4 regions of the Bacillus sp. GB_SG_008 genome follow, and region 4 is predicted to be linked to each of the others. Evidence: riboswitches for the same ligand, from Rfam matches in the RefSeq annotation. Region 4 holds a riboswitch; each other region holds the start of a gene.
What was found. Region 4 has a riboswitch for lysine ahead of ACTDJC_RS07995 (aspartate kinase). Riboswitches for the same ligand answer to the same signal wherever they lie in the genome.
Positions count from the first base shown of each region.

Region 1 (3,414 bases), on a different contig from region 4:
TAACCTAAGAGAATAAGAAGCAGTAACAAGTAACGCATGGTTGTTTCTTTTATCCATGCGTTACTTGTTCTTTTATTTAGGAATCAATATACAATAAGAGAGTTGCTTATTATGAAAATCGAGTTTTTTATCCCGTAAAAGTCCGATTGGTTCAACTAGCCATCAGTGGGGGATGAAAAAAACCCTACTGATGGAAGTTTCACTTTATATTATTTTTTTAGCGATAAACCATAAACAATCGTTTCACTTGGTGTTGTAATTTTAAAGCCTGTGCTGTAATCTAGCGTCATTGTATTTCCGATATAATCTTTTGTGAAGTCATCGATTTGAATAACAAGCTGTTCGTCTTCAAATACGACATCTTTTGCATGATATTCATCGACAATTAAATCGATATTCACATAGACAGTACAAGTGTTGCCTATACTTCCTTTTACTCTAATAATTGTTTTACCTTCGTTTTGTAATTGTTGCAGTTTTTCTTTTGCTGTATTTGTAACACGAATATTCATGTAATCCCTTCCTTTTCTTAAATTCTCATTCTATTATGGCAAAAATATAATAAACCGGCTACTCGGACACATAAGAAAACCTATCAACTTTTGTTGATAGGTTGTTATTTTTAAAGCTCACATTTATCTAGTGGAATAACTTTTGTTTTCTTTGTAAATTTATAACCTAACCAAAGTATTAAGAAAAGAGGTAAACCAATATATGAAACGAGTACACCGTTCCAATCAATAGATTTTCCCATAAATGCACCGTAGTTTTGACCAAGAATAACGATTAAACATAATACAAATGCAAAGATTGGACCGAATGGGAACCATTTTGCTTTATAGGGTAAGTCATTTAAGTCTTTTCCTTGTGCAGTGTATGCTTTGCGGAAACGGTAGTGACTAATTGCAATTCCGATCCAAGCGATGAAGCCTGACATACCAGAAGCATTTAAGAGCCATACATAGACCACACCATCACCGAAGAAAGAAGCTAAGAAAGCAACACATCCAACTAATGATGTTGCAATCAATGCATTTACAGGTATACCACGACTATTTAGTTTTCCTAAAAATTTAGGTGCTTTACCTTGGTTTGCTAAATCCCAAAGCATACGTGCTGATGCATACATACCAGAGTTACCAGCAGACAGAACAGCTGTTAAAATAACGGCGTTCATTACTGATGCCGCAAAGGCAACACCTGCTTTCTCGAATACAAGTGTAAATGGACTTACTGTTACATCACTTGCTGCAAGGCTTTTGTCTGTATATGGAATGAGTAAACCAATTACAAGAATTGCTAAAATATAGAACAGTAGAATTCGCCAAAAGATGCTGCGAATTGCTTTTGGAATATTACGTTGTGGATCTTCAGTTTCACCAGCCGCAACCCCTAATAATTCTGTTCCTTGGAATGAGAATCCAGCTGCCATAAATACACCAATGATTGCCATGAAGCCACCGTTAAACGGTGCATCTGCAACTGTGAAGTTTTTGAAACCAACAGGATCTCCGCCCATAATACCGAAAATCATAAGAAAACCGACAATTAAAAAGGCGATAACAGTTACAACCTTAATAAGTGCAAACCAATATTCAGCTTCCCCAAACCCTTTTACAGACATATAATTTAAAAGAAACATAATAGCTAAACAAATAGCACTCCAAATAAGGGAAGGTGTATTTGGGAACCAAAACTTCATAATTAATGTAACTGCAGAGAGTTCAGCAGCAATCGTGATGGCCCAGTTATACCAGTAGTTCCAACCTAATGCAAATCCAAGAGCTGGATCGACAAATCTTGTTGCGTATGTGCTAAATGATCCAGCTACAGGCATGTACGATGCTAATTCTGCTAAACTTGTCATTAAAAAATATACCATAATACCAATTGCAGCATAGGCGACGAGAGCACCGCCAGGACCAGCTGAGTGGACAACACCACCGCTTGCTAGGAATAAACCTGTTCCAATTGTACCACCAAGTGAAATCATTGTAAGATGGCGGGATTTCAATCCGCGTTTTAGTTCGTTATTTGTTTGTGCAGATTGATTTGTAGACGTAGAGGTAACTTTTGTAGTTGCGCTGTTCATTTTCAACACTCCTTTTCTTGTAAGATAGGAAGGAGCGGGGGGAATTAAAAAAAACCGCCAAAGGACTTTAGCGGAGCATTTCAAAAATAGCCACCCCATCATACCTTCCGTTAAGATAGCGCCCCACGTTTACACGGTAACTTTGTAAACGTGACAGTTCTGTTCCTATTCGAAAACAGCCCCAGCATATACTTCCAGAGAAGAAGTATAAACTTCGGCAGCTTTTCCTTTCATTCGGAGTTATTGACGTTCTCTGCGTCTCGTCCGGATTACTAATAAAAGCCGCAACCTCTACCTCATCGGATTGATGAGGATTTTTTCTATTGCTATGATTTTTAATATATCGCAATTGTAATGAGTTTCTGAGAATATTGCAAGGATTTTTTTGTAGAAAAAAAGCGAAAAAGAATGGCTATTTTAGAAAAGCGCTTTCAAAATTCATCCCGGTCCTAAAAAATATGTAATAAGTAACCTCTTGATGAAAAAGGTTATACAATAGTTTCGCATTGTGTTTCAAAAAATCCTTTAAAATTTACAGAAAATTGAGACAAATAAATTTCGACAAAATATATTGTAGAAGAGGAGACTAAAAGAAAACAAGCTTCCCTTTATGGGGAAACTTGTTTTTGTTTGTTATATACAATTTTTTTGTTTGTCTGTTGTGATTGATTACGAGTCGTAATAATCAGTGCAATTGTAACGACAAGACCTGTCACAATATAAGCAAGAAAAATTACGCTTTGATTTACTTTAAAAGTTGTTAATAGCGTACGGATATTGGTGAAAATAATGAGTCCTCCGACAAGAACTCCAAGTAAATGAGAAGGAACAATTCGTACTAGCCACGCAGCAATTGGTGCTGCAATGATACCACCAAGCATAAGAGCAAACACCCAAAACCAACTGACTTGTTCCCATCCAAGAGAAATGAAAAATCCAAGTGTGGCAGCTAATGAAACAGGAAATTCACTCGTATCTACAGAACCGACAACTTTTCTTGCTTCATTACCGCGTGCAAGTAAAACAGGAGTAGTAATTGGGCCCCAACCGCCACCGCCTGTTGAATCTACAAAACCTGCAAAAAGGCCAAGTGGGATTAATTGCTTACCAGACAGGCGTTTATTATTTGTTTGAACAACTTGTTTTTGTAAAATAAATCTTAATAAGATATATACACCTAATACGAATAAAAATACTGAAATATATGGTTTAATTAAATTTCCTGGTAAGTTACTTAAAAAGCAAGCACCTACAAAAGCGCCAATTGCACCCGGTAATGTCAGTCTTGAAACGGTATATTTATCGACATTTCCAAAGCGGAT
Region 1 is NZ_JBPZSK010000005.1:413,046-416,459, forward strand. Features, by position in the region: gene ACTDJC_RS15855 (iron-sulfur cluster biosynthesis family protein) at 210-512, opposite strand; gene ACTDJC_RS15860 (amino acid permease) at 623-2,092, opposite strand; lysine riboswitch at 2,201-2,394, opposite strand; gene ACTDJC_RS15865 (sulfite exporter TauE/SafE family protein) at 2,701-3,414, opposite strand, start outside.
Region 1: another riboswitch for lysine. It lies ahead of ACTDJC_RS15860 (amino acid permease); the one in region 4 lies ahead of ACTDJC_RS07995 (aspartate kinase).

Region 2 (3,414 bases), on a different contig from region 4:
ATATATATATTAACTTCTGATAGGGAGGTGGTGGTCACATGGCAACATTAAACGGCTTAGTAGAAGGTGACAAAATCCGCGTTTTCTCAGCAGGACGTGAAATCGATGGTCAAGGTGTTTTCCTTCGCTTCGAAGGAAACTTCCTAGTCTGGGTGGACAACCATGCTAATATAAATGTTACAAGTTTAGATACAATTAGCATTAGTAAAATTTCCTAATTACCTATAAAGAAAATATTCTAAATCCTTTTCACTAAAAGAAGATGAGTCTATATCAAAAGAGGTCATATAAAACCTTTTTGAATAGGCTCTTTTTTATAATACGTTTTACACTTTTTATATGACTAATGGTTAAATACAAAACATTAACCATAACAAATGGCTCTGTTCAGATTAGCGGACGCATAAGGTATTCGTAAGAATCTTGAATCTATGACACGTGAGAAAATAACAGTATTGAATGTAATGTAACTCTATAAAGGTGAGTAAAAAATAATTTCTACTCACCTCTATATTTTATAAAAATAGTTGCTAATACTACACTTCTCTCGCACACACTCTCTATCATTTTCATATATATATATTAACTTCTGATAGGGAGGTGGTGGTCACATGGCAACATTAAACGGCTTAGTAGAAGGCGACAAAATCCGCGTTTTTTCAGCTGGACGTGAAATTGACGGTCAAGGTGTTTTCATTCGCTTCGAAGGCAACTTCGTAGTCTGGGTGGATAGCAATGCTAATATAAACGTGACAAGCTTAGATACAATTAACATTCGTAAAGTTTCCTAATTGCTCATAAAGTGTTCTAACTCCTAGGACAAAAAAAGCAAAGTCTATTTCAAAAAGAGTTATTTAAACCCCTTTTTGAATAGACTCTTTTTTTATAATATTTTTTACACTTTTTATATGACTAATGGTTAGATTATAATCAACGTTAACCCAATATAACCATTCGTTTGTACACTCAATAAAGATCCCCTCTGTACGTGTCTCCCCATCAAATACTTCTATCTTATCTCCTAATGAAAAAAGAGGCGGCAATGCACTCTTTTCTGTTTTTTTACTTAAATTCTTACTTAAATTCTTTTGTGTATCATAGAGGAGTCTCATACATCGTTCTAAAGAAGCTGCGAGCTCTTCATTTTGCTTTTTTAACTTCTCTACTGCACTTGGCTCCTGGTGCCTATGAATTTCCTTCCCACATATAAAGCAGTTTCTCTTAAACCAGCTCTCCATTCACTATCCCTCTTTATCTCGCTATTTATGGACAGTAAAACTTCCACCAAATTTTTAAGGAAATAAAGTGAAACTTCCATCAGTGGGGGTTTTCTTCATCCCCCACTGATGGTTAGTTGAACCAATCGGGCTTTTACGGGCAGTTATCCCCACCTATCTTCTTTCCTTCTCTCTCAATCTTGAGGTGGGGGGCTTACTGCCCGCGAATAGCGGGATAAAGCTACCCGTAGTTCAACTAGCCGTCAGTAAGGGACGAAAAAAAACTTACTGATAGCATCTTTGCTTTATACCTCATTTCATATACATATTATATGATGCGAAGCCTTAAGTTGTTTCACTATCTTAAACATACCCTATTCTCACAATAATCTGATTATGTTTATTTGCATTGACGAATAAAAAGCCATTTGTTACCCTTGGTTATGTTAACTTTATACATAAATCCTCATTCGTATCTCGGTGAGGTAGAGGTTGCAATTATTAATAGTATGATTTAGGAGATGTGTGGCATCGCTGATCAAATCGGAAAGGAATAGTTGCCGAAGCAAGAAGCATCCACAGCGCTTTCTTGCTGGGCCTGCATTAAATAAGTGCAGGACTGTCACAGGCTTTTTGCTTGTGGAGAGCTATCGAGAGGTATGTCCGCGGGTTTCTTAATAAGATTGAAAAGCGCGTGAATATATACGCGTTTTTTTGTTTTGTTTGGAACTTCAAACACATACATATCTCCTCGCTTGACTTGGTTATACTAATTTTGGAGGTAGTTTCTATGCAGCAAAAAAAATGGGGCTTTTGGGTACTTACTGCATTTGTAGTTGGGAATATGGTTGGGGCAGGTATTTTTATGATTCCAAGTACATTAGCACAAACGGCCAGCCCTCTTGGTGTTACATTAGCTTGGTTAACAACAGGATTTGGCGTATTAATGCTAGCTCTTGTTTTCGGTAATTTAGCAATTCGTCGTCCTGATTTAACAACAGGTCCGCAAAGTCATGCTTACGCGCTCTTTTCTTCACAAAAAACAAAAAAAATGGCGGGTTTTAGCATCGTATGGGGCTACTGGGTTGCAAACTGGGCAAGCAACGTAGCCATCATTACATCATTTGCTGGCTATTTATCACTCTTTTTCCCAATTATGAAAGATACTCACGTATTGTTTTCAGTTGGAACTTTCAACATTGAAGTTGGAAAATTGATTACGTTCTCCATTTGCACCATTTTATTATGGGGTACCCATATGATTTTGGCAAATGGCGTAAATGGTGCCGGTAAATTAAACTTTTTAGCAACAGCAGCGAAAGTAACAGGATTCCTTCTCTTCATCATTGTTACATTATTTGCCTTCGAAGCTTCTAAACTTGGACAATGGTATACGCCAATCGTTGATAAAGAAGGCATTTCACACGGACTGCTATCGCAAATAAACTTAGCAGCCTTAACAACACTTTGGGCCTTCATTGGTGTCGAGTCGGCTGTATTATTATCAAACCGTGCTGTTTCACCAAAAACAGTAAAACGTGCAACTGTTACCGGCTTACTACTAACAGTTGGTATCTATTTAGGAATTACCATCTTAACAATGGGTGTTCTTCATATAGATAAACTACAAGCATCTGAACGACCATTAGCGGATGCATTAACTGCAGTAATGGGTCATAACGGCGGAAAATTAATGGCGTTGCTTGCACTTACTTCTCTATTTGGATCCATTCTTGGTTGGGTTTTATTAAGCTCAGAAGTACCGTATCAAGCAGCAAAAGAAGGATTCTTTCCATCCTTCTTCACAAAAACCAATAAAAAAGGAAGCCCGATTCATTCGCTTCGTTTAACAAATATTATGTCGCAAGTGTTCCTATTCTCAACACTATCCGGGTCAATTGCCCAGGCGTATACATTTGTTATTACCGTTTCAACACTTGCCTATTTAATCCCATATCTCGTTTCTCCAATCTTCCAGCTCAAGCTTGTTATCACAGGTGAAACATACGAAAATCAAAAGGGTTCTCGTATGGTGGATGGAATCATTGCTGCGATTGCTCTTATTTATGCACTATGGGTTATTAAAACTGGCTCTTCTGATATGAAAACATTCCTGCTTGGCATTGGATTATTTTTAGTTGGATTTGCTTTCTATCCATTAATGAAACGTGACGAGAAAAAAGAAAAACAAAACGAG
Region 2 is NZ_JBPZSK010000011.1:21,187-24,600, forward strand. Features, by position in the region: gene ACTDJC_RS20230 (hypothetical protein) at 39-218, shown strand; gene ACTDJC_RS20235 (hypothetical protein) at 612-791, shown strand; gene ACTDJC_RS20240 (hypothetical protein) at 855-1,238, opposite strand; lysine riboswitch at 1,696-1,875, shown strand; gene ACTDJC_RS20245 (amino acid permease) at 2,008-3,414, shown strand, end outside.
Region 2: another riboswitch for lysine. It lies ahead of ACTDJC_RS20245 (amino acid permease); the one in region 4 lies ahead of ACTDJC_RS07995 (aspartate kinase).

Region 3 (3,414 bases), 270 kb from region 4:
TATTTTATCACAATTCTGATTTTTTTCAATCCTAGTTTTCCGATAAATTTTATGTTTTTTTGACAAAGAAGGAGTTGTTCACCTAAACAACTCCCACTTCAGCTAAGTAAGGACGCAGTCATACAAGTTCCTTTACACGTATGCGATCGTTCTCAATAATATTTTCATACGATTCTCTCTCCACAACAACTTGTGATTTTCCGTTTTTTGCAAACACAACTGCTGGGCGACGAATACGGTTATAATTATTTGCCATCGAATAACCATATGCCCCTGTACAAGAAATAGCTAAGAGATCACAAGAAACAACTTTTGGAAGCTCTACATCCCAAATGAGCATATCCCCACTTTCACAACATTTGCCTGCAATTGAAACAACCTCTTCAGCAGATTCATTTGCTCGATTTGCTAGTAATGCTTCATAACGGGCTCCATAAAGTGCTGGGCGAAGATTATCTGTCATACCTCCATCAACCGATACATATTTACGGATACCTGGAATATCTTTAATCGCTCCAACTGTATACAGCGTTGTTCCTGCATCCCCAACAATGCTACGGCCTGGTTCCACCCAAATTTCTGGAAGGGGGTATTCACATACTGTAAACTGCTCGCGTACCGCATCCGTCACAGCTTTCACATATTCACCAAGGGCAAGCGGTGTATCTCCCTCTGTATAGCGAATTCCAAAACCGCCTCCTACATTTAATACTGGAGCTACATAGTTCATTTCTTTTCTCACTGTTTCCAAGAAGTTGCGAAGCACTTCAATTGCACGAACAAATCCTGCCGTCTCAAAAATTTGCGATCCGATATGAGAATGAATTCCTAATACACGATAGTTTGATTTTTCTAATGCACTTTTTATCGCTTGTGATGCATGCCCTGTTGAAATACCAAAACCAAACTTAGAATCATCTTGACCTGTTGTAATATATTCATGTGTATGCGCTTCTACTCCCGGCGTCACGCGCAGCAAGATATTCACAACTTGCCCGTATTCTTTCGCTAAATCATGCAATACCTCTAGTTCAAAAAAATTATCTACAACAAAGCAGCCAATATTAGCTTCTAATGCCATTCTTATTTCTTCTTCTGTTTTATTATTACCATGAAAATGGATGCGCTCTGCTGGAAATCCCGCTTGCAACGCCGTATATAGTTCTCCGCTAGACACAACATCTAGCGACATATTTTCTTCGGCAGCTAACCTGCACATTTCCATGCACAAGAACGCTTTGCTTGCATATGCTACTTGATAAGAGAACCCACTTTCTCTAAAAGCACGATGAAATGCACGACATTTCTCACGAATTGCTGCTTCATCGTAAACATAAAGTGGTGTCCCATATGCTCTTGTAAGTTCAGTAGCATCGCATCCTCCAATTTCTAAGTGTCCTTGCTCATTAATGCGGCTTGTGCCGTGTAAATACATGTGAATTCCTCCCTTGTTTTCGCAAAACCCTCTATTACATTTCTTATTTATTACTATTATTCCTAATTTAGATAAACAAAAAACGCGCGGAACAATGTTCACACGCGTTTCTTATTAGAAGAATTTATGCCGAAAAAATAAACGTATTGTTATTTTCTCAAATAAGAAACCGCATCAAACATCTCCTAATAGCTCTCCATAAGCAAAATACTTATGACAGTACTACATTTATTCAATGCAGTCCCAATATATGAATGAAGTGGTCATTCATATATTTCGGCGATAACCCCTTTCAACCTATGATCATGAATACCACTTTATTTCCCATAGTTTACTTTTGATTACCGCGGCCTCTACCTTCGAGTGTAGATGAGGTAAGTCTATTTAATTTTCAAGCATCTTTTTGTTGCTATTAACAATATCAAATGACTAATTTATTTGTCAAACACTTTTTTCAAATCGGTTTACGGCAATTAATTTTCGTATCATCTGGTAAGCGCTTTACATCTATATTTTTCACAGTCCATTCACCACTATCATTTTCAAATGTAATCGTTACTTTTTCAAATGGCGGAAGCTTTCTCCCACCTGTTCCTGGCTCATATTTAATCATTTCGATAGATGTCCGAAACAAATATGTACCGCTGTACATTTTTTTTATACTAACAATTTTAGGGCACTCATACGGCTTTTGTTTTCCATAATGTTTTTGAATTGCTTCATTTATTCTCGGAAACAGCACGGAATAAAGTGCATCTTCTAGTAATAATGGCTCATGCTCAGCAGAGAAAGAAGCTGGATTTCCAAGTAAAATGAAACAACTTAATATAAAACAACATATTTTCTTCATAGTACTCCTCCATCTATCAATCAATGCCTTTATTTTATCCTTCTCTTCTTTTTCTATCCAATTGTTAGAAAATCATCCACAATTTCGCTATGTTTTTATATAATAGTACACATAGTAAAAAACATATAAATATGTAGCCTGTCATATACATAAAAGAGGCGGTTACTTGTAGGTAGTAGGAGGAGCCCGTTATGATACAACGTTTGTTTCCAAAAGTACGATTTGCTCTCGTGGCTGTCGTCTTATTGTGGATCAAAACATATATTGTATACAAATTAGCTTTTGATATGAAAATTGATAACGCTTTCGAACAAATTATGTTGTTCTTTAATCCATTAGCTTCATTATTATTATTTTTCGGTTTCGCTTTATTAGCAACAAAACATCGAAACCGAATCATTATCAGTATTAGTATCGTGCTATCCTTTATTTTATTTGGCAATGCTATGTTTTACGGATTTTACGATGATTTTGTAACATTCCCTGTATTATTTCAAACAAATAATATGGCTGATTTAGGGACAAGTATTAAAGAACTATTTACATATAAAACACTTCTTTTATTTGCTGATGTAATTATTTTAGCCATTTTATCTCGTAAATCCCCTAATTTTTGTGACACTACTCCTCTATCTCGGCAAGAGAAACGAACGTTTTTTAGTGGTGTAACAGCAGCATTAGCTTTGCAAATGGTTGTTTCAGTTATTTATAAACCACAACTTTTTTCACATTCATTTGATCGCCAAACGGTTGTGAAAAATCTTGGTTTGTATACTTATCATGTTTATGATATTGCACTGCAATCGAAATCTTCTGCTCAGCGTGTTTTTGCAAGCGGAGATAGCTTTTCTGAAATTGATAACTACGTAAAAACAAAGGATAGACAAGAAAACAAAGAGTTGTTCGGCGTGGCAAAAGGTAAAAATGTTATTTTAATTTCAATGGAGTCCACACAAAGTTTTGTCATCAATCAAAAAATAAATGGAAAAGAAATTACACCATTTTTAAATGACTTCATTAAAGACAGCTATTATTTCGATAACTTTTATCATCAAACTGGACAAGGGAAAACATCGGATGCCGAGTTTATTATTGAAAACTCCTTATACCCGCTTGATCGTGGCTCTGT
Region 3 is NZ_JBPZSK010000003.1:324,385-327,798, forward strand. Features, by position in the region: gene lysA (diaminopimelate decarboxylase) at 119-1,435, opposite strand; lysine riboswitch at 1,617-1,799, opposite strand; gene ACTDJC_RS09405 (DUF3888 domain-containing protein) at 1,890-2,285, opposite strand; gene ACTDJC_RS09410 (LTA synthase family protein) at 2,477-3,414, shown strand, end outside.
Region 3: another riboswitch for lysine. It lies ahead of lysA (diaminopimelate decarboxylase); the one in region 4 lies ahead of ACTDJC_RS07995 (aspartate kinase).

Region 4 (3,414 bases):
AAGTTTCACTTTATTACTTCACAATTGATGAAAAAAACGTTTTTTTAAGTAATAAAGTAAACATCGCAACAAATACAGCTAAAAACCTTTAATACATCCAGTCTTTCTTTACTAAAGGAGGCTTGAGTTTGAGAAAAAGAAAAAAGGAGAACACATGACTAATATGTGTTCTCCTTTATTTTAGGGATATTTTTGATGTAGGTCTTGATAACCTCTCCATCCCTTGCTTCATTTAATTTACTGATACGAGAGGCTCAATTTTTGCCATAAATGATTCATGAAGTGCTTCCACACTTTTTACTAAGTTAAGGCGACCAATAACAACAGATACTTTAATTTCAGATGTACTTACCATTTTAATATGAATATTTTCTTCTTGTAACGTTGAGAACATTTTAGCAGCTACACCTGGATTAGATACCATGCCCGATCCAACAATTGATACTTTCGCTAAATGGTTTTCATATTCTACAGATTCATAGTGCATAGTTTCGTGATTTTCTTCTAATACCGCTAGTGTTTCCTTTAAGTCATTTGAATGAATAGAGAAGGATAAATGTACAGTTCCTTCATTTGTAATACTTTGAATAATAATATCTACATTAATATGAGCGCTTGCTAATGTAGAGAAGATTGTGGAAAGACCATCTGGTTGTAAACCTTTAATTGTTACGCGTGTAATATTGTCTTCAAATGCAATGCCTTTTACGATTGATTGTTGTTCCATGTTACATTCTCCCCTTACGATTGTTCCGTTTTCTCGTTCCATACTTGAGCGAACTTCTAATATAACGTTATGATTTTTCGCGAATTCTACTGCTCTTGGATGAAGCACACCAGCACCTAGGTTTGCGAGTTCTAGCATTTCATCATAGGAAATTTCATCTAATTTGTAAGCGTCTTTTACAACGCGTGGATCAGTTGTGTAAACACCTGTTACATCCGTATAAATATCACATTTTTTTGCTTGTAATGCTGCAGCTAATGCGACTGCAGTTGTATCAGACCCGCCGCGGCCGAGCGTCGTAATTTCTTGTTCTGCACTTAATCCTTGGAAACCAGCTACAACGACAATTGATCCTTTTTGTAAATGAGATTGAATACGATCTGTATCAATGTCGGTAATTCTTGCGCTGCCGTGTACAGATTCGGTTGTAATACCTGCTTGCCAGCCTGTTAGTGAAATTGCAGCATAACCTTTCGCTTGCAGAGCCATTGTTAATAAAGAAATTGAAATTTGTTCACCTGTTGTAAGTAGCATGTCCATTTCTCGTTTACTAGGTTGATCTGTGATGCCAGCAGCTAAAGATACTAATTCATCTGTATTATGTCCCATCGCGGAAACGACCGCTACAATTCCATGTCCTCTTTCATATTCTTCAATGACTAAATCCGCAACATGTTGAATACGTTCGATACTTCCAACGGATGTACCTCCAAATTTTTGAACAATAATTTCCATCATGAGAGCCCACTTTCAATTTAATATTGGTTAATAAATTAGGAAGAATGTTGTTAAACATAAGATGGGAAATATAGATCCCTTTCATTCCTGTAAGTTACCGAAAGCAAATAAAAAAACACCATCTCAAATAGGTGAGGATGGTGCTGTTACAGGAAAAAGGAAACAGAAAACGGAGCTAATAAAAAAACCGCCAAAAAAGAAGACGATCATAAAGAAACATGATCTCTCTTTTTTGTAGATAGCTCTTCATATATACACCGCTGTATATATGACAGTTCTGTTTCTATTCGAAAACAGCCCCAATTCATATGCTCAGAGAAACATATAAATTTCGGCAACTTTTCCTTTCTTCTAAGCTCATGGACAATCTCTGTGTCTCCTTTAGAATACTCATAAAAGTTGCAACCTCTATCTCACGTCGTTCGGCGAGAGTGATTGGTTGTATGAAGTTGTTGGTAACATTTGTTCCATAGTAATCAAAATGGTGAGAGAAATCAAGTGGGTTATAAAAATTCAGAAAATTAAATCTATTATAATATGAAATGAAAATGATATAAAATATGTTTAAAAGAAGAAGTTATAACAATATTTTGAAAATATATTAATTATATTATACGGATGGAGCAGTGTGGATGAAAAAACAAAAACCTATTTATGTGCAAACTGAAATAGAAACAACAATGAATGAACTTTGGAAATATACACAAGATCCAAAGATACATACAGAATGGGATGCGCGGTTTACAGAAATATCGTATTTAGAGAGAAAGGAAGGCGAACCGCAGCGTTTTTTATATAAAACAAAAATTGGTTTTGGACTTGAAATTGCTGGAGAAGGAGAATCAATAGGAGAACTACAAAAAGAAGATGGGGGACGAATCTCTTCACTGAACTTTTGGACAGACAGTAAGCTTTCGTTGATTACGGTAGGAAGAGGCTATTGGAAGTATACACCGAATGGGAACAAGATTCGCTTTGAAACGCAGTATGATTATGAAACAAGGTTTGGAAATATAGGGGGATTTATAGATTCATACATATTTCGTCCGTTATTAGGATGGGCAACTGCATGGAGTTTTGATGCTTTAAAACTGTGGTTAGAAAAAGGATTTCATCCACGTTTATTATTGAAAAGAGCTGTTACGTACTATTTTGTTTGCTTTTTACTTTCTTTTGTGTGGATTTATCAAGGACTTATTCCGAAAGTTTTATATACTCACCCGGAAGAGGTACGAATGCTTTCTAGTCTTATTGGTGCAACTGATAATGTTGCATGGATTATTAAAATGATTGGCTTTTTGGAAATCGTGTTTGGAATCGCATGGTTGATACCTTTCCAAAAGAAGAAATTGTTTTTCATTCATATTATTATACTATTGGCATTGACAGCTGCAGCAGGATTCACAAATATTGATAGTTTTATACAACCTTTTAATCCAATTACTTTAAACATCATGCTAATTGGATTCTCAATAATCGGTTATGTAAATAGTAATAATTTACCGCAAGCAAAACATTGTAAAAGAAGCAGAAAGGGGTGAGAATTTGTCTTCCATTTACGAAACATTATTAGGAGAATCCTATCATCAGTTACATCCAAAATTACAGAAACGTTATGCAATTACAGAAAAATATAGTTTTGTAGGAGAAGGAAGGATGGATGAAATTACAGAAGGCTCAGTTGCTGTAAGAATGTTTTTAAAAGTAGCAGCAAGATTCCGGATGTTCTTTTCAGAAAGAGGGGAAGAAGTACCGTTTATCATTCAGAATACTGCAGAGAAAGATAGTAGAGGAGAGGTATTTGTAAGATGGAATCGGATGTTTCTATTTGGTGAAAAAAAGCGTTATTTTAATGCTGTTATGTATTTGAATGATAAACAAGATGAAATTGTCGATTATTTCGGTGAACCACATTTGCTCGTATCGACGCTTGCGTTTCATGTTGATGC
Region 4 is NZ_JBPZSK010000003.1:51,730-55,143, reverse strand. Features, by position in the region: gene ACTDJC_RS07995 (aspartate kinase) at 233-1,462, opposite strand; lysine riboswitch at 1,697-1,884, opposite strand; gene ACTDJC_RS07990 (DoxX-like family protein) at 2,098-3,006, shown strand; gene ACTDJC_RS07985 (DUF4166 domain-containing protein) at 3,011-3,414, shown strand, end outside.